4 regions of the Streptomyces roseofulvus genome follow, and region 1 is predicted to be linked to each of the others. Evidence: riboswitches for the same ligand, from Rfam matches in the RefSeq annotation. Region 1 holds a riboswitch; each other region holds the start of a gene.
The links. Region 1 has a riboswitch for cyclic di-AMP ahead of ABFY03_RS35260 (LysM peptidoglycan-binding domain-containing protein). Riboswitches for the same ligand answer to the same signal wherever they lie in the genome.
Positions count from the first base shown of each region.

Region 2: another riboswitch for cyclic di-AMP. It lies ahead of ABFY03_RS30575 (M23 family metallopeptidase); the one in region 1 lies ahead of ABFY03_RS35260 (LysM peptidoglycan-binding domain-containing protein).
Region 3: another riboswitch for cyclic di-AMP. It lies ahead of ABFY03_RS20125 (M23 family metallopeptidase); the one in region 1 lies ahead of ABFY03_RS35260 (LysM peptidoglycan-binding domain-containing protein).
Region 4: another riboswitch for cyclic di-AMP. It lies ahead of ABFY03_RS27845 (M23 family metallopeptidase); the one in region 1 lies ahead of ABFY03_RS35260 (LysM peptidoglycan-binding domain-containing protein).

Region 1 is NZ_BAAAWE010000001.1:7,649,115-7,656,151, forward strand. Features, by position in the region: gene ABFY03_RS35245 (alpha/beta fold hydrolase) at 1-550, shown strand, start outside; gene ABFY03_RS35250 (universal stress protein) at 692-1,615, shown strand; gene ABFY03_RS35255 (phosphoribosyltransferase family protein) at 1,746-3,050, shown strand; gene ABFY03_RS35260 (LysM peptidoglycan-binding domain-containing protein) at 3,044-3,949, opposite strand; cyclic di-AMP (ydaO/yuaA leader) riboswitch at 3,952-4,111, opposite strand; gene ABFY03_RS35265 (DUF6197 family protein) at 4,458-5,099, shown strand; gene ABFY03_RS35270 (phosphocholine-specific phospholipase C) at 5,149-7,037, opposite strand, start outside.
Region 2 is NZ_BAAAWE010000001.1:6,620,366-6,627,402, reverse strand. Features, by position in the region: gene ABFY03_RS30585 (STM4011 family radical SAM protein) at 1-816, shown strand, start outside; gene ABFY03_RS30580 (SGNH/GDSL hydrolase family protein) at 803-1,606, opposite strand; gene ABFY03_RS30575 (M23 family metallopeptidase) at 1,768-2,745, opposite strand; cyclic di-AMP (ydaO/yuaA leader) riboswitch at 2,750-2,913, opposite strand; gene ABFY03_RS30570 (tyrosine-protein phosphatase) at 3,302-4,126, shown strand; gene ABFY03_RS30565 (DUF6126 family protein) at 4,145-4,309, opposite strand; gene ABFY03_RS30560 (helix-turn-helix domain-containing protein) at 4,330-4,959, opposite strand; gene ABFY03_RS30555 (aspartate aminotransferase family protein) at 5,048-6,433, opposite strand; gene hpnH (adenosyl-hopene transferase HpnH) at 6,444-7,037, opposite strand, start outside.
Region 3 is NZ_BAAAWE010000001.1:4,372,211-4,379,247, forward strand. Features, by position in the region: gene ABFY03_RS20115 (MFS transporter) at 1-36, shown strand, start outside; gene ABFY03_RS20120 (PP2C family protein-serine/threonine phosphatase) at 143-1,390, shown strand; cyclic di-AMP (ydaO/yuaA leader) riboswitch at 1,622-1,771, shown strand; gene ABFY03_RS20125 (M23 family metallopeptidase) at 1,783-2,997, shown strand; gene ABFY03_RS20130 (aldo/keto reductase) at 3,069-4,028, shown strand; gene ABFY03_RS20135 (PrsW family intramembrane metalloprotease) at 4,273-5,571, opposite strand; gene trmB (tRNA (guanosine(46)-N7)-methyltransferase TrmB) at 5,743-6,477, opposite strand; gene lhgO (L-2-hydroxyglutarate oxidase) at 6,676-7,037, opposite strand, start outside.
Region 4 is NZ_BAAAWE010000001.1:6,022,927-6,029,963, forward strand. Features, by position in the region: gene ABFY03_RS27835 (M16 family metallopeptidase) at 1-899, shown strand, start outside; gene ABFY03_RS27840 (M16 family metallopeptidase) at 926-2,290, shown strand; cyclic di-AMP (ydaO/yuaA leader) riboswitch at 2,489-2,650, shown strand; gene ABFY03_RS27845 (M23 family metallopeptidase) at 2,659-3,429, shown strand; gene ABFY03_RS27850 (GntR family transcriptional regulator) at 3,621-4,304, shown strand; gene ABFY03_RS27855 (HPr family phosphocarrier protein) at 4,459-4,740, opposite strand; gene ABFY03_RS27860 (bifunctional acetate--CoA ligase family protein/GNAT family N-acetyltransferase) at 4,916-7,037, shown strand, end outside.

The DNA.
Region 1 (7,037 bases):
GCTGGCCGTCGCCGACGACCTCGGCTGGGACTCCTTCTCCGTCATCGGCCACTCCATGGGCGGCAAGGCCGCCCAGCTGATGCTCCTCGACGCGCCGGACCGGGTCCGCTCGATCGTCGGCATCGCGCCCGTCGCCGCCTCCGGCTTCCCCCTCGACGAGGAGAGCCGGCAGCTGTTCGCCGGGGCCGCCGACGACCCGGCGCTGCGCCGGGTGATCATCGACCACACCACCGGCGGCCGGCACGCCGGCCCGTGGCTGGACGCGGTCGTCGACCGTTCGACGAGCCGCTCCTCCGCCGCCGCCTTCCGCGCCTATCTGGACTCCTGGTCCGGCGCCGACTTCCACGAGCGGGTCCGCGACAACCCCACGCCCGTGCTGCTCGTCGTCGGCGCGCACGACCCGGCGCTCGGCGCGGAGGCGATGGAGGCGACCTGGCTGCGCTGGTACCCCAACGCCCGCATGGAGGTCCTGGCGGACGCCGGACACTACCCGCCGGAGGAGGCGCCGAAGGACCTGGCCCGGGCCATCGAGGCGTTCCTCGCCGCCTGACCCCGTCCGAAGGGACCTTTCGCGGGGCCGCGCGGGACTTCCGGCCCGCGTGGCGCCCGGTCCGGCGGGCAGTCGACGGGTGTACTCGACCACGAGGCCGGCCGCGAGCGGCGGAACACCACCGGAAGGACGGAGCAAGCGATGGGGCGCAGCGAGGAACGGGCGACGACGGAGCGGAACGGACCCGCCGGGGCGGACGGCGGGCCGTTCGTCCTCGTCGGGACGGACGGCTCGCCGTCGGCGCTCCGGGCCGTGGAGGCGGCGGCGCGGGAGGCCGGGCAGCGCGGACTGCGGCTGGTCGTGGCGCACGCCTTCATCTGGCCGCTCTTCCGCGTCGACCTGGAGCCCTCCCTGTACGGGCCCACCGAGAGCGGGCTGCGGCGGCAGGCGCAGATCGTGCTGGACACGGCGGTGGCCCGGGCCCGGGCGGTCGCCCCCGGCACGGAGGTCTCCGGCGAGCTGATCTCCGGCGAACCGCTGGTGGTCCTCGCCACCCGGGCCCGGGGCGCGGACCTGGTGGTCGTCGGCAGCCGGGGCACCGGGGCCTTCGGCGCCGTGATGCTCGGCTCGGTCGCCGTCCACCTCGCCGCGCACGCCGAGTGCCCCGTCCTGGTGGTGCGCGGCCGGGAGGAGCCGGAGGGTCCGGTCGTCCTCGCGGTCGACGGCTCCCCGGACTCCGACGCGGCGGTCGACTTCGCCTTCGCGGAGGCGCGGGCGCGGGGCGCGGAGCTCGTCGCCGTCCACGCCTGGGCTCCCAGTTCCGGGCCGGCGGACCTCACCCCGCTCTTCCAGAGCGTCGAGGAGGTGCACGCGGAGGCCGGCCGCGTCCTCGACGCGGCGCTGGCCCGGGCCGCCGCGCGCCACCCGGAGACGAAGGCGGAGCCCCGGCTGCTGCGCGGCAGCCCCCGCGAGGTGCTGCTGGGGGAGAGCGAGGGCGCCCAGCTGGTCGTCATGGGTGCGCGGGGCCGCGGCGGCTTCGCCGGCCTGCTGCTCGGCTCCGTGAGCCAGGCGCTGCTCCACCACGCCCGCTGCCCCGTCGCGGTCGTGCGGAACACGGCGGGCTGAGGCGGACCCCGGACGTCGTCGGGTCCGCGGTGCCCCGGGTCCGGCCGGGCGGCAGGTGGGACCCTGGAGGTACGGGCCGGGCCTGACGGTCCTCGCGTGGGGGAATCGCCCATCGGGAAGGCGGCGCGCCATGTACTTCGCCGACCGTGTCGACGCGGGGCGGCAGCTCGCCGACCGCCTCGGCCACCTCAGGGACCACGACGTGGTCGTCCTCGGCCTGCCGCGCGGCGGCGTCCCGGTGGCGGCCGAGGTCGCGGAGGCCCTCGGTGCGCCGCTGGACGTCTGCCTCGTCCGCAAGCTGGGGGTGCCGAGCCGGCCCGAGCTGGCCATGGGGGCGATCGGGGAGGGCGGGGTGCGGGTCGTCAACGACGAGATCGTGCGGGGCGGCGGCGTGACCGCGCGGGAGCTGGAGGCGGTCGAGGAGCGGGAGCGGCGGGTCCTGGCCGACCGGGCCCGGAAGTACCGGGGCAGCCGCCGCCCCGTGCCGCTGGAGGGACGGACGGTGGTCGTCGTCGACGACGGGCTGGCCACCGGCGCGACGGCGCTGGCCGCCTGCCGGGCGGTACGGGCCGGGGGCGCCGCGCGGATCGTGCTCGCCGTGCCGGTGGCGCCGCGGGACTGGACGGCGCGGCTCGGGGGCGAGGCCGACGAGACGGTCGCCGTGCACACCCCGGCGGGGTTCACCGCGGTCGGCCAGTTCTACCGGGAGTTCGACCAGACTCCGGACGCCGAGGTGGTGGCCCTGCTCGACCGCAGCAGGGCGGAGGGCGCCCCGGTGGTCCGGGAGAGCTCCGTACGCATCCAGACCGGCGGTCCGGAGCTGCCGGGCGATCTGGCGGTGCCCGACGGGGCCGCCGGGCTGGTCCTGTTCGCGCACGGCAGCGGCAGCGGCCGGCACAGCCCCAGGAACCGGGCGGTGGCCGCCGCGCTGAACGGGGCGGGGCTCGGGACGCTCCTCTTCGACCTGCTCACGGAGGCCGAGGCGGCCGACCGGGCACGGGTCTTCGACACCCCGCTGCTCGCCGAACGGCTGGCCAGGGCCTCCGCCTGGGCGGCCGCGTGGCCCGAGACCGCGGCGCTGCCGCGGGGCTACTTCGGGGCGAGCACGGGCGCGGCCGCCGCGCTGTGGGCGGCGGCCGCGCCGGGCGACGACGTGGCCGCCGTGGTGTCCCGGGGCGGCCGGCCCGATCTGGCGGGGGAGCGGCTCGCCGCGGTGCGGGCGCCGACCCTGCTGATCGTCGGCGGGAGCGACTCCCTGGTCCTCGACCTCAACCGGCGTGCCCAGGAGCTGCTGCGCTGCGAGAGCCGGCTGGAGGTCGTGGCCGGCGCCGGCCACCTCTTCGAGGAGCCCGGCGCCCTGGAGGAGGTGGCGGAGCTGGCCACCGCCTGGTTCACCGGCCGCTTCGGGCCGGCGGCCGGCGGGGACGGTCAGTAGGCGCCGTTGACGTTGTCGATGGAGCCGTACCGGTCGGCCGCGTAGTTGCAGGCGGCGGTGATGTTCGCGACGGGGTCGTACGGGTCGAGCGAGGTGCCCGGCACGTGGTACGCCGCGAAGGTCGGGTCGATGACCTGGAGCAGGCCCTTGGAGGGGGTGCCCTTGACGGCGTTCGAGTCCCACAGGTTGATGGCGCGGGGGTTGCCGGAGGACTCGCGCATGACGTTGCGGAGGATGCCGTCGTACGAGCCGGGGATGCCGTAGCGGGCCATGACGTCGAGCGACTCGCGGATCCAGCCGTCGAGGTTGTCGGCGTACCGGGTGGCGGCGGCGGGCGCGGCCGTCACGGCGGCGGGCCGCGCCTGGGGCTGGGCCGCCCGGGTCTGGACGGCGGGGGTCGCGGTGCGGTTCGCGGAGCGGCTCGCCCGTTCGGCGGAACCGGCGGAGGCGGGCTTCGCGGTGCTCTTGCGGGCCTTCTTCTCCGGCGCCGGAGCGACCTTGGCGGAATCCCGACGAATCGTCAGTTCGAGGCCCGGGTGAATGAGTGACGGATTGTCACCGACGGCCGTCTTGTTCGCCCGGTAAAGCGCCTTCCAGCCGCCCTGAATTCCCTTTCGCTGGGCGATCAGGGAAAGCGAGTCGCCCTTCACCACGGTGTACGCGCGGGTGGCGGCCGGCGCGGTGGGAGCGGCCGTGGCGGCCTGCGCGGCGGCGGTGGTCCCGGCGGTGGGAGCGGCGACGGCGGCGGCCGGTGCGGCGGCCCGCGCGACGGGCTCGGCGCCGGCGGTGGCGGGGACGACCAGGGGCAGGGCGAGGGCGACTCCGCCGGTGCCCGCGAAGGCGAGACCTCGGGAGACGGGGCGGCGTCGGGGGCGGCGGTGCTTGCCGTGAGCGGGCATGACGGTTTCCTCTCCGGCGCCTGCGAGGTGAGCTGTCGGGTTCGGACGGGAGGTGTCCGGCCGCGCGCACGCGGCTTCACCCCGAGCCGTTCCGGAGGTCCGGACCGGCGGTGTGGTGGGTCCCCCGCTCCTGCCGTCGGGTGCAATGGGAGGTCTTTCGGGCGGTGGCAGGATTCGGCGGTCCGCCCGAATGGAGGTGACCGTAGGCGAGAAATGCGGCGGGGAACAAGACGCGTAAACGCGGGAAGGGGAAAGGGAAAGATCGCCGGGCCGGAATTCAAGATCGCGCGGCGCCGCGGTCGTCCCGGAATCCCTTGCGCCGTGCGGATTCTGACGGGAGGGGGCGTGCGGGGGACGGGGGGAAAGTGAGTCGCGTCACGGGGTGTGCAATGTCCGAATAGGGCGTCTGATTCCTTTCGCGGAACAGTGCGTGGTAATGCCCGAGGGTGGGGGTGACATGCGAGGCGCGTTCGCCGCAAAGCGGACATTCATCGCCAATGATGGGGGAATGTCCTCACCTGTCCCGCTTTCCCTCGCTCTGCCGGACTCCGCCCCGGACCCCGACGCCCTCGACCGCGAGGCGGCCCGGCTCTACGAGAGCGCCGCCTGGGAGCGGCTGCTCGCGCCCGTGCCGGCCGACCCGGACCCCGCGCCGGCCGCGCCGGAGCCTGCCCCCGAGGCGTGGCGAAGGCTGCTCTCCGCCCCCGTCGACCGGCTCGTGGCCGAGGCGCTCGACGCGCTGCCGGCGGCCCCGCCCGCCGAACGCCCGCTGCCCGGCAGGATCGGGGCCGCGCTCCCGGACCGGCTGCACGCCTGGCGCCGGATCGGCAGCCCGGACGTCCGCCCCTCCGTCCACCTGGCGTACGCCCGCCGGGTCCTGACCGAGTGGGGCTGGCAGAACACCCCGTACAAGCTGCGGGACAGGCGCGGCGCCCGGTGCGTCTGCGGCGCGCTGCTCGCCGCCCACCGGCTCGGCCACGGCAGCGCCTCGACCATGAACGAGGCCGGCGCCTGGATCATGACCGAGCTGCGGTCCCGCGGCTGGCACGGGCTCATCGGGCCCTGGAACCGCGTCCCGGGCCGGACCGCCGAGGACGCGCTCGCGCTCCTCGACGCCACGATCCGGCGCGCGGCCCTCGCCGGGCGCTGACCCCCGCCCTGCCCCGCCCGGCGCTCGGAGCCGGGCGGGGCGCGGGCGGTCAGCCGGTGACGCTGGGCGCGCCGGTCTCGATGTGGCCGGTGTAGCGGCGCGACCAGGTGCCGTCGATGTCGGCCAGGATCGTGAAGTCGTACCAGCCGTCGGCGTACGCCACCGCGTTGAAGTAGTCCTCCCGGGACGAGCCGGCGGGGACGGTGTACGTCCACGGGCCGTCCGTGCGGTAGGCGTTCGCGCGGACGGTGAACGTCACCGGTCCGGCCGAGGTGTTGGTCAGCTTGAACCAGATCGCGGTCTTGCCGGTGCCGGCCTCGGGGGCGAACCGGGCGGCCACCTCGATCGCCCTGCCCGCCTTGGAGGCGTCGCCGATGAAGCGGCGCAGGAAGCGGTTCGGGCCCATCATCGAGATGTCGTACTTCCCCGAGCCCGAGCCCAGCCCGATGTTGAAGTAGTCCGTCGCGGTCGTCCCCGGGTCCACCGTGTACTGCCAGGCGGCCGTGTCGCGGTACTGGTGCGGATGGATCGAGAAGTGCGCGGCCCGCCGCGCCTGCGGTCCCGTGTTGCTCATGGAGAACCAGGCGAGGATCTTGCCGGCGGCGCCGAACTCGAAGCGGTCCAGGTTGCCGTTGGGCTGGTAGGGGAGCGCCCGCGCCGGGCGGGTGCCGGACTCCTGGGCGGGCAGCGCGTTGTTCTGCGGCGCGGGGTTCGGCAGCGGGCCGCAGGTGGCCATGCCGATGACCTTCGCCGTCGACGGCAGGCCGGCCGGGACCCCGTACACCGGGTGGGCGAAGTCGAAGACGCCGGTCAGGTCGCCGGTCACCTTCCGCCGCCAGGCGCTGATGTTCGGGCAGGCCGCCGGGGTGCCGAGGGCGGCGGTCCAGGTCTCCAGGAAGCGCAGCACCGAGGTGTGGTCGAAGACCTCCGAGCTGACCCAGCCGCCGCGCGTCCACGGGGACATGACCAGCATGGGGACGCGGAAGCCGAGGCCGATCGGCACGCCGTCCAGGTACTCGCCGGGGGTGCCGGGCGGCGGCACCGGGGGCGGGACGTGGTCGAAGAAGCCGTCGTTCTCGTCGTAGTTGAGGATCATCACCGTCGAGTCGAAGACCTCGGGGTTCGCGGCGAGGGCGCGGTAGACCAGGTCGACGAAGTGGGCGCCGTCGCCGGGAGGCGCGTACGGGTGCTCGGAGAACGCCTCGTTCGCCACCACCCACGAGACCTGCGGCAGGGTGCCGGCGACGACGTCGGCGCGGATCGCGGCGGCGATGTCGTCCGGGGTCGAGCCGGTGACCTTCGGGACCGACGCCATGCCCCGGTCGTACAGCGGGTCGCCGGGCCGGGCGTCGGTGAACCTCTTGAAGTACGCGAGGCCGTTGTCGCCGTAGTTGTCCTGGGCGTTCTGGTAGACCCGCCAGCTCACCCCGGCCCGCTGGAGCGCCTCGGCGTACGTCTCCCAGGTCAGCCCCGACTCGTCGCCGCCGTCCTTGCTGGAGGCGTCGATCCGCCCGCTCCAGAGGAAGGTGCGGTTCGGTCCGGTGGCGCTGAGCGCGGAGCAGAAGTAGGCGTCGCAGACGGTGTAGTGGTCGGCGAGCGCGTGGTGGAAGGGGATGTCCTCGCGGTCGAGGTGGCCGAGGGTCCGGACGTTGCCCACGCCGGTCACCCAGTTGTCGAGCCGGCCCTTGTTCCAGGCGGCGTGCTGCGAGGTCCAGCTGTGCGGCAGGTCGCCGTTGCACTGGGCGAGGGTCTCGCCGTCGACCCCGCCGGCCGGAGGGGTGTCACTGAGCTTCCAGGGGAACTGCCGGCCGCCCCAGGCGGGTTGCTGGAAGGTGCTCCAGCCGCCGGGGAGGTTGCCCGCCGCCCGGTCGCCGAAGCCCCGTACGCCCCGGAGCGTCCCGAAGTAGTGGTCGAAGCTGCGGTTCTCCTGCATGAGGA
Region 2 (7,037 bases), 1.0 Mb from region 1:
GACTGCCCGTACTGCCCGTTCGCCAAGCGGCGGGACAGCCCGGAGACGCTGCGGGCGGACCGGGCGGCGCTGGAGCGGTTCACCGGCTGGGCGGCCGGGCAGGCCGGGGACCGGCTGCGGATCCTCTTCACCCCGTGGGGGGAGGGGCTGGTCCGCTCCTGGTACCGGCGGGCGATGGTCGAGCTGTCGCGGCTGCCGCACGTGGAGCGGGTGGCCATCCAGACCAATCTGAGCTGCCGGACCTCGTGGCTCGACGAGGCCGACCTCGGCACGCTGGCCCTGTGGTGCACGTACCACCCGGGTCAGACCCCGTACGACCGCTTCCTCGGCAAGGCGCTCGACCTGGCGGCCCGCGGCGTCCGGTTCAGCGTGGGCGTCGTCGGCCTGCCCGAGCACCACGGGGAGGCGCTGCGGCTGCGGGCGGCGCTGCCGGACCACGTCTACCTGTGGGTGAACGCCGCCGAGGGGCACACGTACACCGACGCGGAGGCGGCGGCGTGGACGGGGGTCGACCCGCTCTTCCCGTACAGCAGGCATCCGCACCGCTCGGCGGGGCTGCCCTGCCGGACCGGCGCGTCGGTGGTGTCGGTGGACGGCGCCGGGACGGTGCGGCGCTGCCACTTCGTCCCGGCGGAGCTGGGCAATCTGTACGACGGCTCGTACCGGGCCGCGCTGCGGCCGCGCGCCTGCCCGCTCGCCGTCTGCGACTGCCACATCGGCTACGTCCACCTGGAGACGCTGCCGCTGTACGACGTGTTCGCCGGCGGGGTCCTGGAGCGGATCCCCGCCGGCCGCCCCTGGACTACAGGGGCATGAGGTCGGGGCGCTTCGCCTCGACGTGGTCGCCGGAGCTCTCGCCGCGCAGCCGCCGGCCGATCCACGGCACCAGGTACTCGCGCGCCCACAGGATGTCGTCCCGGCGGACCTCCAGCGGGCCGCGGGCGGGCAGCGGCGGCCACTCCTGGTCGGGGTCGGCGGGCACCGGCAGGCCGAGGACCTGGGCGGCGCGCAGCGCGACCCGGGTGTGCCCCTCGGGCGAGAGGTGCAGCCGGTCGTCGTCCCAGGCGCGCCGGTCCTGGACCGACCTCAGCGACCACAGGTCGAGGACCGGGCAGTCGTAGCGGTCGGCGATGGCCCGGACGTGGGCGGTGTACGTGGCGATCTTGCCGCGCAGGTGCTTGAGCACGGGCACGTCGCGGGTGTCGAAGCCGGTGGTGACCATCACGGTGCCGACGGCGGAGGTGAGGTCGCGCACGGCCCGCTCGAAGCGCTCGGCGACGTCGTCGGGGTCGGTGCCGGGGCGGATGATGTCGTTGCCGCCGGCGCAGAAGGTCACCAGGTCGGGGGCGAGCTCCTTCGCCCGGGGGACCTGCTCCTCCACGATCTGGTCGAGGAGGCGCCCGCGGACGGCCAGATTGGCGTAGCGGAAGTCCTCGTGGTCCGGCAGCTGGTCGGCGAGGAGCACCGCGAAGCGGTCCGCCCAGCCGACGTAGGTCCCGTCGGGGCCGGGGTCGCCGACGCCCTCCGTGAAGCTGTCACCGATCGCCGCGTACGACCCGAACGAACCGAACGCCTGCTTGTCTGTTTCTCTCGAATCGTCTGCCACGGCAGGACATCCTTCCGTTTCGGATGTGACCTACGCGACCGTAAGGAGGGGTTGACGGCGGGTGATATATGCCACCGCTAAAGAAATGGCCAAAGCCGGAATAGGGCGAAGGCCCGGCACCAGGGGTGCCGGGCCTTCGTGCGGCCGTTCGGCCGGACGGGTCAGAGGGAGACGCCGTGCTGGCGCAGGTAGGCCAGCGGGTCGATGTCCGAGCCGTAGCTCGGCGAGGTGCGGATCTCGAAGTGCAGGTGCGGGCCGGTGGAGTTGCCCGTGGAGCCGGAGAGGCCGATCTGCTGGCCGCCGCTGACCGACTGGCCGGCGGAGACGGAGAGGGAGGAGAGGTGGGCGTACTGCGAGTAGTTGCCGTCGGCGTGCTGGATGACGACCTCGTTGCCGTACGCGCCGCTCCAGCCGGCGGAGACGACCGTGCCGGCGCCGACGGCGCGGACGGTGGTGCCGGAGGAGGCGATGAAGTCGGCGCCGGTGTGGTAGCCGGAGGACCACATGGAGCCGGAGGCGCGGTACGGGGTGGAGATGCCGCCGGAGACGGGGGCGACCCAGCCCGAGGACGCGGCCGGCTGGGCGGCGGCGGCCGGGGCGGCGGCGCGCTCGGTGGAGCGCGAGGCGCGGGTCTGCTCGGTGGCCTTCGCCTCGGCCTTCGGGGCCGCCTTGACCGCGGCCTTCGGGGCGGCCTTGCGCTCGGCCTTCGGGGCGGCCTTGACCGCGGCCTTCGGGGCGGCGGCCTTGGCGGGGTTCTTGGCGCCGAGGGTGAGCTTCATGCCCGGGAGGATGAGCGAGGGGTTCTCGCCGACGACCTGGCGGTTGTCCGCGTAGAGCTTCTGCCAGCCGCCGGCGACGTCGTGCTCGGCGGCGATCTTGGACAGGTAGTCGCCGGCGACGACGGAGTACGTCTTCGGGGCGGCGGCCTTCGCGGCCGGGGCGGCGGCGGGGGCCTGGACGTGGGCGGCGGCGCTCACGACGGTGCCGGAGACGGCGGCCGGGGCGGCCTGCTCGGCGGCGTGGGCTCCGGTGGCGCCGATGAACGGCAGGGCGACGACGGCGCCACCGGTGCCGGCGGCGACCAGGCCACGGGTGATGAGGGTGGACTTCTGGCGGCGGTGCTTACCCTTCGCGGGCATGGCGAATTCCTCTCCGGCGCCTGCGAGGTGAGCTGTCGGGTTCGGACTGGAGATGCCCGGCCGCGCTTCTCACGCGGCTTCACCCCGAGCCGTCCTGCGTCGCGGGACCGGCGTACTTCCTTGGGTCCCCCGCTCCTGCCGTGCGATGGGATGGGGTCGAATTCCGGACGGTGGCAGGATTCGGCGGTCCGACCGGATTGACGGCGACGCTAGACGAGCGGGGTCGGCGCGAACAAGCCGCGGAATTCACCGGGCATTCCGGGGCGATCTTCGGGCCCGGAATTCCGGTCACCCTCCGTCGATGACGGCCCCTCGATTCCCTTTTCGAGGACGGGAATTGGACCGGGCGGTCGGCCACGATCCGTCACTTCTATGACGCTGCTCACGCACTGAATGCCATCTCCCCCTCAACCAGGGCGCGTTACCCCAACCATCGCAATACGGACAGATCACCCATTACCGTCCAGGGGGGTGCGCCGCACCCCCGCTCCCGGCGATGATTGCAGGGGGAACCGATCCGTCCCGGCCCCGCGAACGCCTACCCCCTGGAGCATCCGTGACGCAGCAGCTGCCGCAGGTCCAGTCGCCCCTCGAACCCGGCGAGCCCGAGCTCGCGGAGGTCCGCAACTTCCGGGACGTGGGCGGCCTGCCGACGACGGACGGACGCACCGTCCGCCCCGGCGCCCTGTTCCGCAGCGGCCACCTCGCCGACGCCACCGAGTCCGACGCGGCCTTCCTGGCCGGCCTCGGCCTGCACACCGTCTTCGACTTCCGCAACGCCGCCGACGCCAAGGTGGAGGGGCCCGACGTCGAGCTCCCGGGCGTGCGGAACGTGAACATACCGCTGAGCGACCCGGCCGACGGCAAGGAGTTCTGGCGGATGGTCCGGGAGGGCGACCTCGACACGCTGCGCGGCCTGCTGGGCGACGGCAAGGCGGCGGAGCGGATGCGGAGCTCGTACCGCCGGATGATCGTGGAGCGGACCGCCGAGCACAGCCGGGTGCTGCACGCCCTCGCCGAGGACTCGGTCCCGGCCCTGATGCACTGCGCGGCCGGCAAGGACCGCGCCGGGCTCTCGATCGCGATCACCCTGCTCGCGCTGGGCGTGGAGCGCGCGGCCATCGAGGCCGACTACGTGAAGTCCGACGCCCCGCACCGCCGCTACAAGGTGCGCCGCAGCTCCACCGCCCGGGACGCGATGGCGCCCGAGGTGATGGAGCTGCTGAGCCCGCTCTTCGACGCGCGGGTGGAATACCTGCGGGCCGCCTTCGAGACGATCGACGCGACCTGGGGTTCCGTGGACGTCTACCTCGCGGAGGGCCTGAAGCTGGCGCCCGAGACCCGCGAGCGGCTGCGGGAGCGGTTCCTCACGGAGGCGTGAGGAACCGCCCGGGACCGGCTACTGGTTCTGCCCGCCGAGCATGAAGAGCAGGTAGAGGAAGCCGGCGAAGAGGTGACCGGCGATCAGGTACGCGAAGAGGCGGAGCACCAGCCCCTTGGGGAACTTGCCCTCCCCGCGCTCCTCGCCGGTGACCGGGGCGGAATGCACTGACTTGTCGGACATGTCGGTCAACCCTTCGGGGCTCAGACGGGATGCGGGGCGCCGCCGCCCAGGCACAGCTCGGCGGCGGGGCTCTGCAGCAGGGTGTGGACGAAGAGCACCTCGGCGCCGGCGCGGCCGGCCGCGCCGATCCGGTGCGGGGTGAGCGAGTCGAAGTGCGCGCTGTCCCCGGGATCGAGCAGGTGCACGGTCTCGCCGAGCGCGAGCCGGACCTGCCCGTCGAGGACGTGCAGCCACTCCTCGCCGGGGTGCACGCGCACGATGTCGGCGCGGGTGGCGTACGGCACGTGGACGCGCAGGCACTGCATCGCCCGGCCGGCGCCGCCGGCCTGCCGGTAGACCCAGCCGTCGGCCTCGACCGGCTCCGAGCGGCCGGCCCGGATCACCGGGTCGCGCTCGGGCGGGGTCTCCCCCAGCAGCTCGGCGACCGTCGTACCGTAGATACGGGCGAGGGCCAGCAGCATCGGCAGCGAGGGTTGCCGGTTCCCGGTCTCGAGCCGCGAGAGGTGGGCCGGGGAGAGTCCGGCCCGCTGGGCGGCGGCCTCCAGGGTGAGCCCCCGGCGCCGGCGCAGGGCCCGCAGCTGCGGGGCGACGTCGGGCACCAGATCGGGGGCGGCGGTTTCCGGGGCGGGGCCCCGGGGGACGTGGTCCATGCGTCCATTCCGCCAGGAACGTGCCTCTGAGGCAAGTTTCTTGCCTCAGAGGCAAAAGGCGACAGGGTCAGCTCCCGGGAGCGACCGCTCAGCGCTGCGCGACCGCCTGCTTGACCAGCGTCTTCCCGAAGTCCCAGAGCAGCCCCCCGCCACCGTGGGCGTCCTCCATGACCGCCGTGAAGGCGGTGACGAAGCGGTCCACGTCCGCCTCGTCGATCACCAGCGGCGGGATCAGCTTGATCACCTCCAGATGGTCGCCGGAGACCTGGGTGAGGATCCGGTGCCGCTGGAGCAGCGGCACCACCACCATCTGCGCGAAGAGCCCCTTCCGGGCCGTCTGGAGCATCGCCCACCGGCCGCGCAGCCCCAGCGAGCTCGGCCGGCCGAACTCGATCCCGATCATCAGACCCCGGCCGCGCACCGCGTGCAGCAGCTCGTACCGGGGCACCAGCTCCTCCAGGCGGCTCTTCAGCAGCCCGCCGACCCGCCGCACGTGCGCGACCGTCCCCTCGGACTCCATCACCGAGAGCACCGCGAGCCCGGCCGCCATCGCCTGGGCGTTGGAGCCGAAGCTGGCCGAGTGGACCAGGACCCGGTCCATGGACGAGTAGACCTTCTTGAAGATCCAGTCCCTGCCCAGCGTGGCGCCGACCGGCACGTACCCGCCGGAGAGCGCCTTCGCCACGCAGACCAGGTCCGGCTCGACCCCGTCCTCGTGCTGGTACGCGTAGAAGTCCCCGGTCCGGCCCAGGCCGGTCTGCACCTCGTCGGCGATCAGCAGCGCCCCGTGCCGGCGCAGCAGCTCCTGGGCGGCGGCGAGGAAGCCCGGCGGGGCCTCCTGGACGCCCTTGCCCTGGATCGGCTCGACCACGAAGGCGGCCACGTCGCCCCCGCGGAGCTCGCGCTCCAGGGCGTCGAGGTCGCCGAGCGCGATCGGGGTGTCCGGGAGCAGCGGGTCGAAGCCCGCCCGGAAGCCCTGTTCGCCGTTGACCGAGAGGGCGCCGGTGGTGAGCCCGTGGAAGGCGTGCTCGCAGTAGACGATCCTGGGCCGGCCGGTGGCGTACCGGGCGAACTTCAGGGCGGTCTCGACGGCCTCGGTGCCGCTGTTGCCGAAGAAGACCCGGTCGAGGTGGGGGCTGTGGGCGAGCAGCCGCTCGGCGAGCAGTCCGGGCAGCGGCGGGCAGTCGAAGCGGGTGAGGTCGGGGAGGTCCGCGTCGAGGACGTCGTGCAGGGCCTTGCGGACGACGGGGTGGTGCCGGCCGAGGCCCATGACGCCGAAGCCGGCGAGCATGTCGAGGTGGTCGTTGCCCTCGGCGTCCCAGAAGTGGGCGCCGGCGGCCCGCTCGTAGACCTTGTCGAAGCCGATGGTGTGCAGCATCCGCGGCAGCTGCGGGTTGAGGTACCGGGCGTGCAGCCCGTACCGCTCGCCGCCGCGTTCGGCGAGCAGTGCCCGCAGGTCGAACCCGTCGGTCATGGCCCGCCCCTCAGCTCCCCTGGACGGTCTCGCGGACCGCCCGCAGCGACTCCTTGAGCGAGCCCATGGTGGCGAGCACGGCGGTCGGTTCGTAGCCGCAGTGCGCCATGCAGTTGGCGCAGCGCGGGTCCTTGCCGCGGCCGTACTTGTCCCAGTCGGTCTCCTCGACCAGCTCGCGGTAGGTGGGGACGTAGCCGTCGCTCATCAGATAGCAGGGGCGCTGCCACCCGAAGAGGGAGTAGTTGGGGATCGCCCAGGCGGTGCAGGGGAAGTCGGCCTTTCCTTCGAGGAAGTCGAGGAAGAGCGGCGAGTGGTTGAGCCGCCAGCGGCGCCGGTTGCCGCCGGCGAAGGCTTTCCGGAACAGTTCCCGGGTCTGCTCGACGCCGAGGAAGTGTTCCTGGTCGGGCGCCTTCTCGTAGGCGTAGGCGGGCGAGATCATCATTTCGTCGACCTGGAGGTCGTCGTTGAGGAAATTCAGCACCTCGATGACGGTCTGCGGGGTGTCGGTGTTGAAGAAGGTCGAATTGGTGGTGACCCGGAATCCGCGCCGCTTGGCTTCCTTGATCGCCGCCACGGCCTCGTCGAACACGCCTTCCTTCGCCAC
Region 3 (7,037 bases), 3.3 Mb from region 1:
GCGCTGGGCCGGGGCGGGCGGCTGCGGACCGGGTAGCGCCCGGGTACGCCGGTCGGCCCCCTGCCGGTCGCCCGCCGGCTCCGTCGCGGCGACCCTGGAAGGTGCGCGGCGGCAGGTCGGCGACCGGTCAGGAGTACTCAAGGTGACGCACCCTCGGGGAGCGGCGGGCGGTGGGCGGCGGGGCGGCCGGCCCGGCCGGCACATCGCCCGGCCCGCCGCGCCCCGGGGGCCGTACGGGGGCGACCCGCAGCCCCCCGCCACGCCGTTCGGGGCCACCCGCAGGTTCCTGCGGGCGCTGCCGCCGCTGATCATCGTCGGCGGGGTGTTCTTCGACCTGGCCACGCCGCCCGCGTACACGGCGGCGCCGCTCTTCTCCGCCGCCCCGCTGGTCGCGGCCCCGTTCTTCTCCCGGCTCACGACGCTGCTGACCGGGATCGCGGCGATCCTGGCCTCGGTCGGGCTGCACGCGTACAACGACACGCTCTCCGACGTGCCCTCGCTGACCGAGACCCTGACCGTGGTGACCGTCTCGGCGCTGGCGATGCTGATCAACCTGGTGGTGCGGCGCAGCGGGGAGCGGCTGGCGTCGGCGCGGGTGATCGCGGAGGCCGCGCAGCGGGCGGTGCTGCCGATGCCGGCGGAGCGGATCGCGGGGCTCCAGTGCGCGGCCCGGTACGAGGCGGCGCAGGCGGACGCGTTCATCGGCGGCGACCTGTTCGCGGTGCAGGACTCCCCGCACGGGGTGCGGCTGGTGGTCGGGGACGTACGGGGCAAGGGCATGGACGCGGTGGAGGCGGTGGCCGTCGTCATCGGCGCCTTCCGGGAGGCGGCCGAGCAGGAGGCGACCCTGGAAGGGGTGGCGCAGCGGCTCGAACGCGCGCTCACGCGGGAGGGGGCCCGGCGCGAGGGGCTGGACGCCTTCGAGGGGTTCACGACCGCGGTGCTCGCCGAGATCCCGCGCGAGGGGGAGAGCGTCCGCCTTGTGAACCGGGGGCATCCGCCGCCGCTGCTGCTGTTCGGGGACGGGCGCCTGGAGACGATCGAGCCGACCGAGCCGGCGCTGCCGCTCGGGATGGGGGAGCTGTCGGTCTGGCCGGACCGGGCCGACGAGCGGGCGTACCCGCCGGGCGCGACGCTGCTCTTCTTCACCGACGGCCTGTCGGAGGCGCGGGACGCGTACGGCGTCTTCTACGATCCGGCGGCGCGGCTCGCGGGGGCGGTCTTCCCGGGGCCGCAGGAGCTGCTCGACGCGCTCGTCGACGACGTGCGGCGGCACACCGGCGGGCGGTCGACCGACGACATGGCGCTGCTCGCGGTGAGCCGGCCGGCGGCCGGGGCCCCGGAGCGGCGGCGGACGATGCCGGTGGTGCCGCCCGGGCCGGCGGGCTGACGGGACCGGGCCGGCCCTCACCGTCCGTGGTCGGGAGATGCCTCAGCGATAACAATTGACATAACGTCAGATTCTCGGGGCGTGCCGGGACCTCACTGAAGGGGGGTCAACTCGGGCGAATCCCTGCCAATTCAATGAATGATCAAGAGGAACGGCTTGGAATCGGACCACCGTGTCTATTAACGTTCGATAACGCAGCGCGGTCGTCCCAGCCGTCGCAAGAGGCGGCTCCGTGCGCACGTGCCGAATCCCGAAAGGGAACCGGGGAACCATCCCTTGGGGTGAATCGGGCCCCTCGCACCCCCCGTGCGAACACGCCCGTAGGAGACCTTCCTGCTCCGAACCCGTCAGCTAACCCGGTAGGCGAGAAGGAAGGAAAGGAGCGCGCCCCCGTGGCGTCCAACACCCCCGTACCCGGAGCCCCCTTCGACCCCTTCGGCGGCCCGGGTGCCGTCGGCGCGGACGACCCGGCCGGCGCAGTGTCGGGCGCGAGCGCGTACGACACCGCCTCCTTCACCCCCGCTCCCGGGGAGTGGAACCCGACCGAGGGCTCCCTGCGCGCCGAGAGCCGCGCCGGCGGCCGGCACCGGGTCGTGAAGCAGCGCTCCAACTTCGCCCGCTCCTCCACCGTCCTCGGCGTCGGCGTCATCGCCGCCGTCGGCGCGGGCGGCCTCGCCACCGCGCAGGAGAAGCCCCCGGTCGCGATCTCGCTCCCGGACCTCCCCGACCTGGGCCTCCCGGACGCCCACGACCTGCCCGGCGTCGGCGCCCTGCTGCCCGGCGGCGAGGAGACCACCGAGACGCAGGACTCCGCGCCGGTCGCCACCGGCGGCGCGGCCGCGAAGCCGCTCACCTCGATCACGTACACCGCCCCGGCCGACACCGCCGCCTCCGGCACCGCCGCCGCGGAGCGCACCGCCTCCGCCGCCGACGCCGGCGAGGCCCTGCGCGCCCGCATCCTCCAGCAGGCCGAACAGCAGCAGCAGGCCGCCGTCGACGCCGAGAAGCTGGCCGCCGAGAAGGCCGCCGCCGAGAAGGCCGCGGCGGACGCCGCCGCCCAGGCCGAGGCCGCCGCCAAGGCCGAGGCCGAGGCGAAGGCCAAGGCGGAGGCGGAAGCCGAGGCGAAGCGACTCGCCGAGGAGAAGGCCGAGGCCGAGCGGATCGCCGCCGAGAAGGCCGAGGCCGAGCGGCTCGCCCAGCTGGCCGCCAGCTACTCGATGCCGCTCTCCTCGTACACGCTCACCTCCACCTACATGCAGTCCGGCTCGATGTGGTCCTCCGGCTACCACACGGGCCTCGACTTCGCCGCCCCCACCGGCACCCCGCTCAAGGCGGTGCACGGCGGCACCATCACCTCCGCCGGCTGGTCGGGCTCGTACGGCTACCGGATCGTCCTGCAGCTGGAGGACGGCACCGAGATCTGGTACTGCCACCTCTCCTCCATGACCGTCGCCGCCGGCCAGACCGTCGGCACCGGCGAGACCATCGGCCGCGTCGGCGCCACCGGCAACGTCACCGGGCCCCACCTCCACATGGAGGTCCACACCCCGGACGGCTCGGGCATCGACCCGGCGGAGTGGCTGCGGTCCAAGGGCCTGACGGTCTGAGCCCGCTTTCCGGCCGGGGTTCAGGCTCCCCGACCGGAATACGCCCGGCGGTGCACGGAGTTGAGCTCGGCATGACCTCGACTCTGCGCCCGCTGGGCACTTCCGACCTGCGCGTCTTCCCGCTCGCCCTCGGCGGCAACGTCTTCGGCTGGAGCGCCGACGAGGAGCGGTCGTTCGCCGTCCTCGACGCGTACGCGGCCGCCGGCGGCAACTTCGTGGACACCGCCGACGTCTATTCGGAGTGGGTCGACGGCAACGAGGGCGGCGAGTCCGAGACGATCATCGGCCGCTGGCTGGCCGCCCGGGGCAACCGCTCCGACATCGTCGTCGCCACCAAGGTCGGCGCCCACTCCCCGCTCAAGGGGCTCTCCGCCGCCACCATCAAGGCCGGCGCGGAGGAGTCCCTGCGCCGCCTCGGCACCGACCACATCGACCTCTACTACACCCACTTCGACGACGAGTCGGTCCCGGTGGAGGAGATCGTCACCGCCCTCGACCAGCTCGTGAAGGACGGGAAGGTGCGGGCCGTCGCCGCCTCCAACATCTCCCCGGAGCGGCTGCGGGCCTCCCTCGACTTCGCCGAGGCCGAGGGCCTCGCCCGCTACGTGGCGCTCCAGCCCGAGTACAACCTCGTGGCGCGCGAGAAGTACGAGGGCCCGCTCCTGGACACCGCCGCCGGCGCGGGCCTCGCCGCCGTCCCGTACTACGGCCTCGCCTCCGGCTTCCTCACCGGCAAGTACCGGCCGGGCCGGACCGTCGAGAGCGTCCGCGCCGCCCGGGCGTCCGCCCTCGCCGAGACCGCGCGCGGACAGGCCGTTCTCGCCGCCCTCGACGAGGTCGCCGAGGCCCACGGCGCCGAGCCCGCCACCGTCGCCCTCGCCTGGCTCGCCTCCCGCCCCACCGTCGCCGCGCCGATCGCCTCGGCCCGCACGGTCGAACAGGTGCCGGCGCTGGTCGCGGTCGCCGACCTGACCCTGACGGCGGACGAGATCGCCCGCCTCACGGCGGCGTCGGAGACGCCCGAGGGCTAGGCCGTCTCTTCCGGATCATGCCGGGCTCGCGACGCCTGGCACGCACGCTCGCCGCGTTGTCGTCGGTCGCCGACTCCCCCAGCTACCGCTGGGAGGTGCCCCCACCGCGTCGACTCCCTCCTCCGCCTTGCGAGCGCACGCACCAGACGCCGCTCCCTGATCCGGCCTGATCCGAAAGAAACGACCTAGCCCGCGTCGGCGACCGCCGGGGGCTGCCCGCGGAGGAGAGGTGGAGGCGGAGGGGTCAGCCCTTGTACGGGTTGTAGCCGCCGTAGTCCAGGTACTGCGGCGGCACCCACACGCGGCCGGTCGCCCGCGCCGCGTACGACAGCGCGGGCGAGGCCGTCGCCCGCCGCTCCCACAGATGGTGCAGCAGCTCCTGCTCCCGCGCGGCGAAGTCGGGCACCGGGACCGTGCCCCGGCGGGCCCGCTCGCGCAGGAACGCCAGGGTGGTGGCGAAGGACTCGTACTCGCCGACCGTCCGCGCCCCCGCCTTCCCGTACCGGCCGGCCGCCACCGCCCGCGCGGTGCGGCGGGCCCGCATCGAGGAGAGCGCCAGCGGCTCCTCCGGGGAGAGCCAGCCGGCCGCCGCGTACGCCGGCAGCACCCCGGCGATCGTCCGCAGCTCCTTCTGCCGGCTCCACACGGCCAGCCAGGTCAGCAGACCGAAGGCCGGCACCATGAACATCCCGTACACGGCGTAGAAGGCGAGCGGCCCGCCGAAGGTCGCCGAACCGTTCCACAGCGCGTGGACGCCCATCGCGAGCAGCAGCCCGGCGAGCGGCAGCAGCACCTTGCGCGGTCTGCGCACCTTGCCGCGCGGGGCGAGCGCGGCCAGACCGAAGCCGATGCCGGTGAGCACCGTGAAGAGCGGGTGCGCGAACGGCGACATCACCACCCGGACGAAGAAGGTGCCGGCGGTGACGGCGCCGATCCCGCCGTCGCCGAGGTCCTGGTCCTCGCCGAAGGCGTTGCCGAGGTAGAGGATGTTCTCGGTGAACGCGAAGCCGGTCGCCGTGAACCCGGCGATCACCACCCCGTCGACCAGGCTCCGGAAGTCCCGCCGCCGGAAGAGGAAGAGCAGCAGGATCGCGGCGGCCTTCGCGGACTCCTCCACCACCGGCGCGATAACGGTGGCACCGAGGTCGTCGGCCGAGCCCGGGTCGGCGGTCGCGGTGGCGATCCAGCGGACGGCGAAGGAGTTCGCCAGGATCGCGACCAGGGCGGCGGCGAACGCGCCCCACGCGAACGCGAACAGCAGGTTCTTCCACGGCCCCGGCTCGACCCGGTCGAGCCAGCGGAACGCCGCCATGAGCAGCGGTACGGGAAGCACCGCGAGGCCCAGGCCGACGAGGAACCCCTCCGTGCCGGTCTGCTCCCGCACCAGCGCCAGGATCACCAGGGCGCACAGCGCGAGGAGCGTGATCACGGCGACGGCCCGCACCACCCGGCTCCGCCAGAACGCCCGCCGGGGCCGGTACCGCCACTGGCTCCGGTCGGCGGCCACGGCGAACGAGGGCTCGTCCCCGTCCCGCGCGGGCAGGGGTGCCAGCGCGTCGGCGGGTATCTCGTCGGCCGGTGGACCGGCCTGCGCCGGGACGAAGACCGGGGCCTTCGGGGCGGCGGTCGGATCGGCGGTCGACTCGGGCTGGGGTGGCGGCAGGGGGTGCGTCACGGACCGACCCTAACGACCCGCACCGACACGAGCGACGGGTTACCCGGAGAAGGGCTGCTTCCTCCGGAACAGCAGGTCGTGCACGACGTGGCCCTTGTCCAGGCCCTGGCCCTCGAAGCGGGTGAGCGGCCGGAAGTCCGGGCGGGGCGCGTAGCCGCCGTCGGGGACGGTGTTCTCGAAGTCGGGGTGCGCGGACAGCACCTCCAGCATCTGCTCCGCGTACGGCTCCCAGTCCGTGGCGCAGTGCAGGACCCCGCCCGGCTTCAGCCGGGTCGCGAGCAGGGTCAGGAACTCGGGCTGGATCAGGCGCCGCTTGTGGTGCCGCTTCTTCGGCCACGGGTCCGGGAAGTAGACGCGGCAGCCGTCGAGGGCGGCCGGGTCGAGCATCTCGCGCAGCAGGATGATCGCGTCGCCGTTGGCGACCCGGACGTTGGTGAGACCGTTGCGGTCGGCGAGCCCGAGGAGGTTCCCCTGCCCCGGGGTGTGCACGTCGACGGCGAGGATGCCGGTGCCGGGGTCGGCGGCGGCCATCTGCGCGGTCGCCTCGCCCATCCCGAAGCCGATCTCCAGGACGACCGGCAGCCCGCCGAACAGCTCGCGCAGGTCCAGGACCCGCTTGCCGTCGATGTCCAGGCCCCAGTCGGGCCACCGCTTCAGCATCGCCTCGGCCTGGCCGGCGGTCACCCGGCTCCGGCGCGGCTGGAAACTGCGGATCCGGCGCTCGAAGTGGGCGCCGGCGGGGTCGGGCGAGGGCCCTTCTCCGGGCGCGAACATCCGGCTGCCGCGCCGGACGACGCTCTCACTACGCTTCTCATGCTCCTCAAACACAATGCGGCCCATGGTACGGGCCCGACCCCCTCCCCACCGCCGCTGCTCCGTTGTGGGCAATCGCCCCGCGCAACGCCTGCCCACACGGGGGTGCGGCGACGGGCGCCGTCCCGAAGACCCGGGGCCGGCGCGGAAGCCGGGCGGTCAGAGGTGGGTCAGGGCCCGGTGGGCTATCTCGCGGCCGATGGGGAGGGAGGCCGTCGCCGCAGGCGAAGGCGCGTTCAGGACGTGGACCGTCCGCGCCGCCTCCCGGATCAGAAAGTCGTCCACCAGCGTCCCGTCCCGCAGCACCGCCTGCGCCCGCACCCCCGCCGCCGCCGGCCGCAGGTCGGACTCGGTGACGCCGGGCAGCAGCCGCCGCACCGCCTCGGTGAAGGCCCGCTTCGACAGGGAGCGGCGCAGCTCGCCCGCGCCGTACTTCCAGTGTCGGCGCGCGATGGCCCAGGAGCCGGGCCACGCGAGCGTGCCGCCGAGCTCGCCGGGGCGGACGACGCCCCAGTCGTACC
Region 4 (7,037 bases), 1.6 Mb from region 1:
ACAACGTGCCGTACGGCACCGCCTTCGAGAAGCTCACCGCGCTCGCGTACCCCGAGGGCCACCCGTACCACCACACCCCCATCGGCTCGATGGCGGACCTGGACGCGGCCACCCTGGAGGACGCGCGGACCTTCTTCCGCACCTACTACGCGCCCAACAACGCGGTGCTGTCGGTCGTCGGCGACATCGACCCGGAGCAGACGCTCGCCTGGGTCGAGAAGTACTTCGGCTCCATCCCCGGCCACGACGGCAAGCCCGCCCCGCGCGACGGCGCCCTCCCGGACGTCATCGGCGAGCAGCTGCGCGAGGTCGTCGTCGAGGAGGTCCCGGCCCGCGCCCTGATGGCCGCCTACCGGCTGCCCGAGGACGGCACGCGCGCGTGCGACGCCGCCGACCTCGCCCTCACCGTGCTCGGCGGCGGCGAGTCCTCCCGCCTGCACAACCGGCTGGTCCGCCGCGACCGCACGGCCGTCGCCGCCGGCTTCGGTCTGCTCCGGCTCGCCGGCGCCCCGTCGCTCGGCTGGCTCGACGTCAAGACGTCCGGCGGCGTCGAGGTCCCCGCCATCGAGGCCGCCGTCGACGAGGAGCTCGCCCGCTTCGCCGCCGAGGGCCCGACCGCCGAGGAGATGGAGCGCGCCCAGGCCCAGCTGGAGCGCGAATGGCTCGACCGGCTCGGCACGGTCGCCGGCCGCGCGGACGAACTGTGCCGGTTCGCCGTGCTGTTCGGCGACCCGCAGCTCGCCCTGACCGCCGTCGACCGGGTCCTCGCGGTCACCGCCGACGAGGTCCGCGAGGTGGCCGCGGCCCGGCTCCGCCCCGACAACCGGGCGGTGCTGGTGTACGAGCCGGCGGAGACCGGCGCCGAAGACAGCGACGAGGAAGAGGGAGCGGACCAGTGACGGACACCGCCCAGCCCCTGACCAGCATGGAGTTCCACCCGCAGCCGCAGGCCGGCCAGGCCAGGCCGTGGGCCTTCCCGGCCCCCGAGCGCGGCACGCTCGACAACGGGCTGACCGTGCTGCGCTGCCACCGTCCCGGCCAGCAGGTCGTCGCCGTCGAGATCTTCTTCGACGCGCCGCTGGACGCCGAGCCCGAGGGCCTCGACGGCGTCGCCACCATCATGGCGCGCGCCCTCTCCGAGGGGACCACCGAGCGCGGCGCCGAGGAGTTCGCGGCCGAGCTGGAGCGCTGCGGCGCCTCCCTCGACGCCCACGCGGACCACCCCGGCGTCCGGGTCTCCCTGGAGGTCCCGGTCTCCCGCCTCCCCAAGGCCCTCGCGCTCGTCTCCGAGGCCCTGACCTCCCCGGCCTTCGACGCCGACGAGGTCAAGCGCCTGGTCGCCAACCGGCTCGACGAGATCCCGCACGAGGCGGCCAACCCGAACCGCCGCGCGGCCAAGCAGCTCTACAAGGAGCTCTTCCCGGCCGGCACCCGGCTGTCCCGGCCGCGCCAGGGCACCGAGGAGACGGTGGAGGCCATCGACGCCGCCGCCGTCCGCGCCTTCTACGACGCCCACCTGCGTCCCTCGGCCGCCACCGCGGTCGTCGTCGGCGACCTCACCGGCGTCGACCTGGACGCGGTCCTCGCCGACACGCTCGGCCGCTGGACCGGCGAGCCGGCCGCGCCGCGCCCGATGCAGCCGATCACCGCCGACGACACCGGACGGGTCGTCATCGTCGACCGCCCCGGCGCCGTCCAGACCCAGCTGCTCATCGGCCGGATCGGACCGGACCGCCACGACGCCGTCTGGGCCGCGCAGGTCCTCGGCGTCTACTGCCTCGGCGGCACCCTGACGTCCCGTCTGGACGCCGTCCTGCGCGAGGAGAAGGGGTACACGTACGGCGTGCGCGCCTTCGGGCAGGTGCTCCGCTCGGACGGCGAGGGGCACGGCGCCTCGCTGCTCGCCATCAGCGGCTCGGTCGACACCCCGAACACCGGCCCCGCACTGGAGGACCTGTGGAAGGTGCTCCGCACGCTGGCCGAGGGCGGATTGACCGACGCCGAGCGGGACGTCGCGGTGCAGAACCTGGTGGGCGTGGCCCCGCTCAAGTACGAGACGGCGGCCTCGGTCGCCGGGACCCTCTCCGACCAGGTCGAGCAGCATCTGCCCGACGACTACCAGGCCCGGCTGTACGCGCGCCTCGCCGAGACCGGCACGGTCGAGGCCACGGCCGCCGTCGTCAGCGCCTTCCCGGTGGACCGGCTGGTCACCGTGCTGGTGGGCGACGCCGCGCAGATCGAGGAGCCCGTGCGGGCCCTCGGCATCGGCGAGGTGACCGTGGTGAGCTGACGCTCCGTCGGCCCCGGGCGGAGGTCTCCGATGCGGTGAAGCATCGGAGACCTCCGCTTTGTCCGTTATGGCGTTAAGTGTGATCGTATGACCTGTGGCATGTCTTACAAAAGGGCGCGTCTGTTTGGCGATCGCCATCCGTCCGGCCTAGCGTCGATCCGGCTGTCCGGCCGACGCACGCGCCGCATCCGCGGCACCGGACAGTCATCGCCGAGTCCCCGTCAGGCGCGAGCCTGGGGAGCCGGGGACCCATGCAGTCCCTGGGGTGAATCGGACGCCTTCGCCCGCGCGGAGGGGCCCGTAGGAGACCTTCCTGCTCCGAACCCGTCAGCTAACCCGGTAGGCGAGAAGGAAGGAAAGGAACCGTCTTGGCGTTCACCCGTGCCACCGGGAAGCATCGTGGTGCGAGCCGACTGGCTCGCCGCAGCGCCGGCATCGCCGGCGTGGCCGCCCTCGCCGCCACCGGCGTCGTCGGCACCCTCGCCTCTCCGGCGCTCGCCGCCGACACGGACGACCGTTCCGCCGAGGACACCGGCCTCATGAAGGTGATCGCCGACGAGTCCATCGCCGACCAGATCAACGCGCAGGCCGCCGCCCAGGAGCAGGAGGCCGCCGAGGCCGAGGCCCGGGCCAAGGCGCGCGCCGAGGCGAAGCGCAAGGCCGAGGCCCGCGCGAAGGAGATCCGCGAGGCCGAGGAGCGCGCCGCCCGCGAGGCCGAGCGCCGCCGGCTCGCCTCCTTCAACCTCCCGGTCGCCGGCTCGTACGTCTCCACCGGCTACAAGACCGGTGGCTCCCTCTGGTCCTCCGGCAGCCACTCCGGCGTCGACTTCCACGCCGCCTACGGCAGCTCGGTCGTCTCCGTCGGCTCCGGCACCGTCGTCGAGGCCGGCTGGGGCGGCGCGTACGGCAACAACATCGTGATCCGGATGAACGACGGCACGTACACCCAGTACGGCCACCTGTCGTCCATCGGCGTCTACGTCGGCCAGTCCGTCGAGCCCGGCCAGCAGATCGGCGTCTCCGGCTCGACCGGCAACTCGACCGGCCCGCACCTCCACTTCGAGGCCCGGACCACCGCCGAGTACGGCTCCGACATCAACCCCGTCGCGTACCTCCGCGCCCGCGGTGTCAGCCTCTGACCCGCCACCCCGCTCCGAAACGGCCCCGGCTCCCACGAGCCGGGGCCTTTTCGTCGCTCCGCGTCCGGTACGCCCGCTGCCGTGAACCGGCCGAATTCCGAGGGGGCATCGGAATTTCCGGCGCACTGCAATAGAGTCGCGGAAGAAGCCGCTCGAATTCGGGGCGCGCGGAGCGAATACGGAGGTCGGACATGCGGGTTCCCGCGCAATCGGTATGCACGGCGATCCGGGACGACATCGTCTCGGGGGTCTTCGAGCGCGGCAGCCGGCTCACCGAGGAACAGCTCGCCCGCCGCTACGGCGTCTCCCGCGTCCCGGTCCGCGAGGCCCTGCGCACCCTGGAGTCCGAGGGCTTCGTGGTGAGCCGCCGGCACGCGGGCGCCCATGTCGCCGAGCCCACCGACCAGGAGGCCGCCGACCTCCTCGACGTACGGGCGCTGCTCGAACCGCTCGGCGCCGCCCGGGCGGCCCAGCGGCGCACCGACGCCCACCTCAAGGTGCTGCGCGGCCTGGTCAGGCTGGGGCAGGAGCGGGCCCGCAGGGGGCAGGGGGAGGATCTGCGGGCGCTGGGCGGCTGGTTCCACGAGACGCTCGCGCAGGCGTCCGGCAGTCCCGCTCTGGCCGTCCTCCTCACCCAGCTGCGCCACAAGATCGCCTGGATGTACACGGTGGACCAGCCGGACCGGCCGGTCGACGCCTGGGCCGAGCACGGGGCGATCGTCGACGCCATCGCGCGCGGGGACGCCGAGCGGGCCCGCGCGCTGACCGCCCTGCACGCCGAACACGCGCTGCCGCTGCACCGGCTGAAAAGGCCGGAGCGCGGCCGTGTGAGGGTTTCGCAACATGCCGTCAACACGGCGAGCGTCCGGAATTAACACGGGCGCCGTATACAAAGAATAGCAATTCCGGGGCCTCTTTCGTGCTGCCCGGAAAGGGGAATTCCGGAGTTCCGGAAATGCCGGACGGCCGTGTCCGCCGGGAATTCCGGGGACACGGCCGTCCGGGGAAGCGTGGAACCGACCCGCCGGGTCAGACCGTCTCGGGGAGCTCGTCGAGGCCCTCGGCGACGAGCTTGGCGAGGCGCTCCAGCGCGGCCTCGGCGCCCTCGGCGTCGGAAGCCAGCACGATCTCCTCGCCGCCCTGCGCGCCCAGGCCGAGCACCGCGAGCATGGACGCGGCGTTCACCGGGTTGCCGTCGGCCTTGGCGATGGTCACCGGGACACCGGAGGCCGTGGCGGCACGGACGAAGATGGAGGCGGGGCGGGCGTGCAGGCCCTCGGCCCAGCCGACGTTGACGCGGCGCTCAGCCATGGTGTTGCCCTTCAGGTCTTCGGCGGGTTGTCTAGACCAGTCTCTCACGGGAAGCGGAGTGCTCCCGTCGACATTGGTCCCCCCACCGTACGACGTTCGACCCCCCTCCCGGGGCCAGGCGCGGACCGGCGCGCGAACGGTGCCGGTGTCCCACCCCGGTCGTAGGCTGTGCCCCATGCGCAGCGCGTCGGAGCAGACGGACGGACCGGACGGGGCGGGCGGGGCGGGAGCGGGGGAGCCCCCGGCCCCGGAGGAGCACGCCTACCCCGACCACTGGGAGGCCGACGTCGTGCTCCGCGACGGCGGCACCGCCCGCGTCCGCCCCATCACCGCCGACGACGCCGACCGGCTCGTCAGCTTCTACGAGCAGGTCTCGGACGAGTCGAAGTACTACCGCTTCTTCGCCCCCTACCCCCGGCTCTCCGCCAAGGACGTCCACCGCTTCACCCACCACGACTTCGTCGACCGGGTCGGCCTCGCCGCCACCGTCGGCGGCGAGTTCATCGCCACCGTCCGCTACGACCGGATCGACGGACGCGGCCGGCCCGCCTCGTCCCCCGCCGACGAGGCCGAGGTCGCCTTCCTCGTCCAGGACGCCCACCAGGGCCGCGGCGTGGCCTCCGCCCTGCTCGAACACATCGCGGCCGTCGCCCGCGAGCGCGGCATCCGCCGCTTCGCCGCCGAGGTGCTCCCCGCCAACACCAAGATGATCAAGGTGTTCACGGACGCCGGCTACACCCAGAAGCGCAGCTTCGAGGACGGCTCCGTCCGGCTCCACCTCGACCTGGAGCCCACCGACCGCTCCCTCGCCGTCCAGCGCGCCCGCGAACAGCGCGCCGAGGCCCGGTCCGTCCAGCGGCTCCTCGCCCCCGGCTCGGTCGCCGTCGTCGGCGCCGGACGCACCCCCGGCGGCGTCGGCCGCACCGTCCTGCGGAACCTGCGGGACGCGGGCTTCACCGGCCAGCTGTACGCGGTCAACCCCGCGCTCGACACCCCCGCGGCCGACCTCGACGGCGTGCCCGCCTTCCCCTCCGTCGCCGCCATCGGCGCCCCCGTCGACCTCGCGGTCGTCGCCGTCCCCGCCGAGCGGGTGCCCGAGGTCGTCGCCGACTGCGGCGAGCACGGCGTCCGCGGCCTCGTCGTCCTCTCCGCCGGATACGCCGAGAGCGGCACCGAGGGCCGCGAGCGGCAGCGCGCCCTGGTCCGGCAGGCCCGCTCGTACGGCATGCGGATCATCGGCCCCAACGCCTTCGGCATCATCAACACCGCCGCCGACGTCCGGCTCAACGCCTCCCTCGCCCCCGAGATGCCCGCCGCGGGCCGCATCGGCCTCTTCACCCAGTCCGGCGCCATCGGCATCGCCCTCCTCGCCGGGCTGCACCGGCGCGGCGCGGGGCTCTCCTCCTTCATCTCGGCGGGCAACCGCGCGGACGTCTCCGGCAACGACTTCCTCCAGCACTGGTACGACGACCCGGCGACCGACGTCGTCCTGCTCTACCTGGAGTCGATCGGCAACCCGCGCAAGTTCACCCGGCTCGCCCGCCGCACCGCCGCCGTCAAACCGGTCGTCGTCGTCAAGGGCGCCCGCCACAGCGGCAGCGCCCCGCCCGGCCACCGCGTCCCCGTCACCCGCATCCCGCACGCCACCGTCTCCGCGCTGCTCCGCCAGGCCGGCGTCATCCGCGTCGACACCGTCACCGAACTCGTCGACGCCGGACTCCTCCTCGCCGGACAGCCGCTGCCCGCCGGGCCGCGCGTCGCGATCCTCGGCAACTCGGAGTCCCTCGGCCTCCTCACGTACGACGCCTGCCTCACCGAGGGGCTGCGCCCGCACCGGCCCCTGGACCTGACGACCACCGCCACCCCGGCCGACTTCCGGGACGCGCTCGCCGCGGCCCTCGCCGACGACTCCTGCGACGCGGTCGTCGTCACCGCGATCCCCTGGGTCGGGATCGAGGGCACCACCGAGGTGCTCGCCGCCTCCCTCCGCGAGGCCGTCGCCGGCAGCGGGGCCGCGGGTGCCGCCAAGCCGGTCGTCGTCGTCCACGTCGAGATGGGCGGGCTCGCCGAGGCCCTCTCCGCCGCCACCAGCACCCGCCCCCCGCCCGCGCGCACCCGCCGCCCGACCGTCGCCGCCGCGCCGACCGCCGCGGAGACCGCCGCGGCCCCCGCGCCCCAGGAGACACAGGCGGCACAGGAGGCGCAGGCAGCACCGGAGCCGCAGGAGCCGCAGCCGCCCGCCCCCGCCCGGAACATCCCCGCCTACCCCGCCGCCGAGCGGGCCGTCCGCGCGCTCG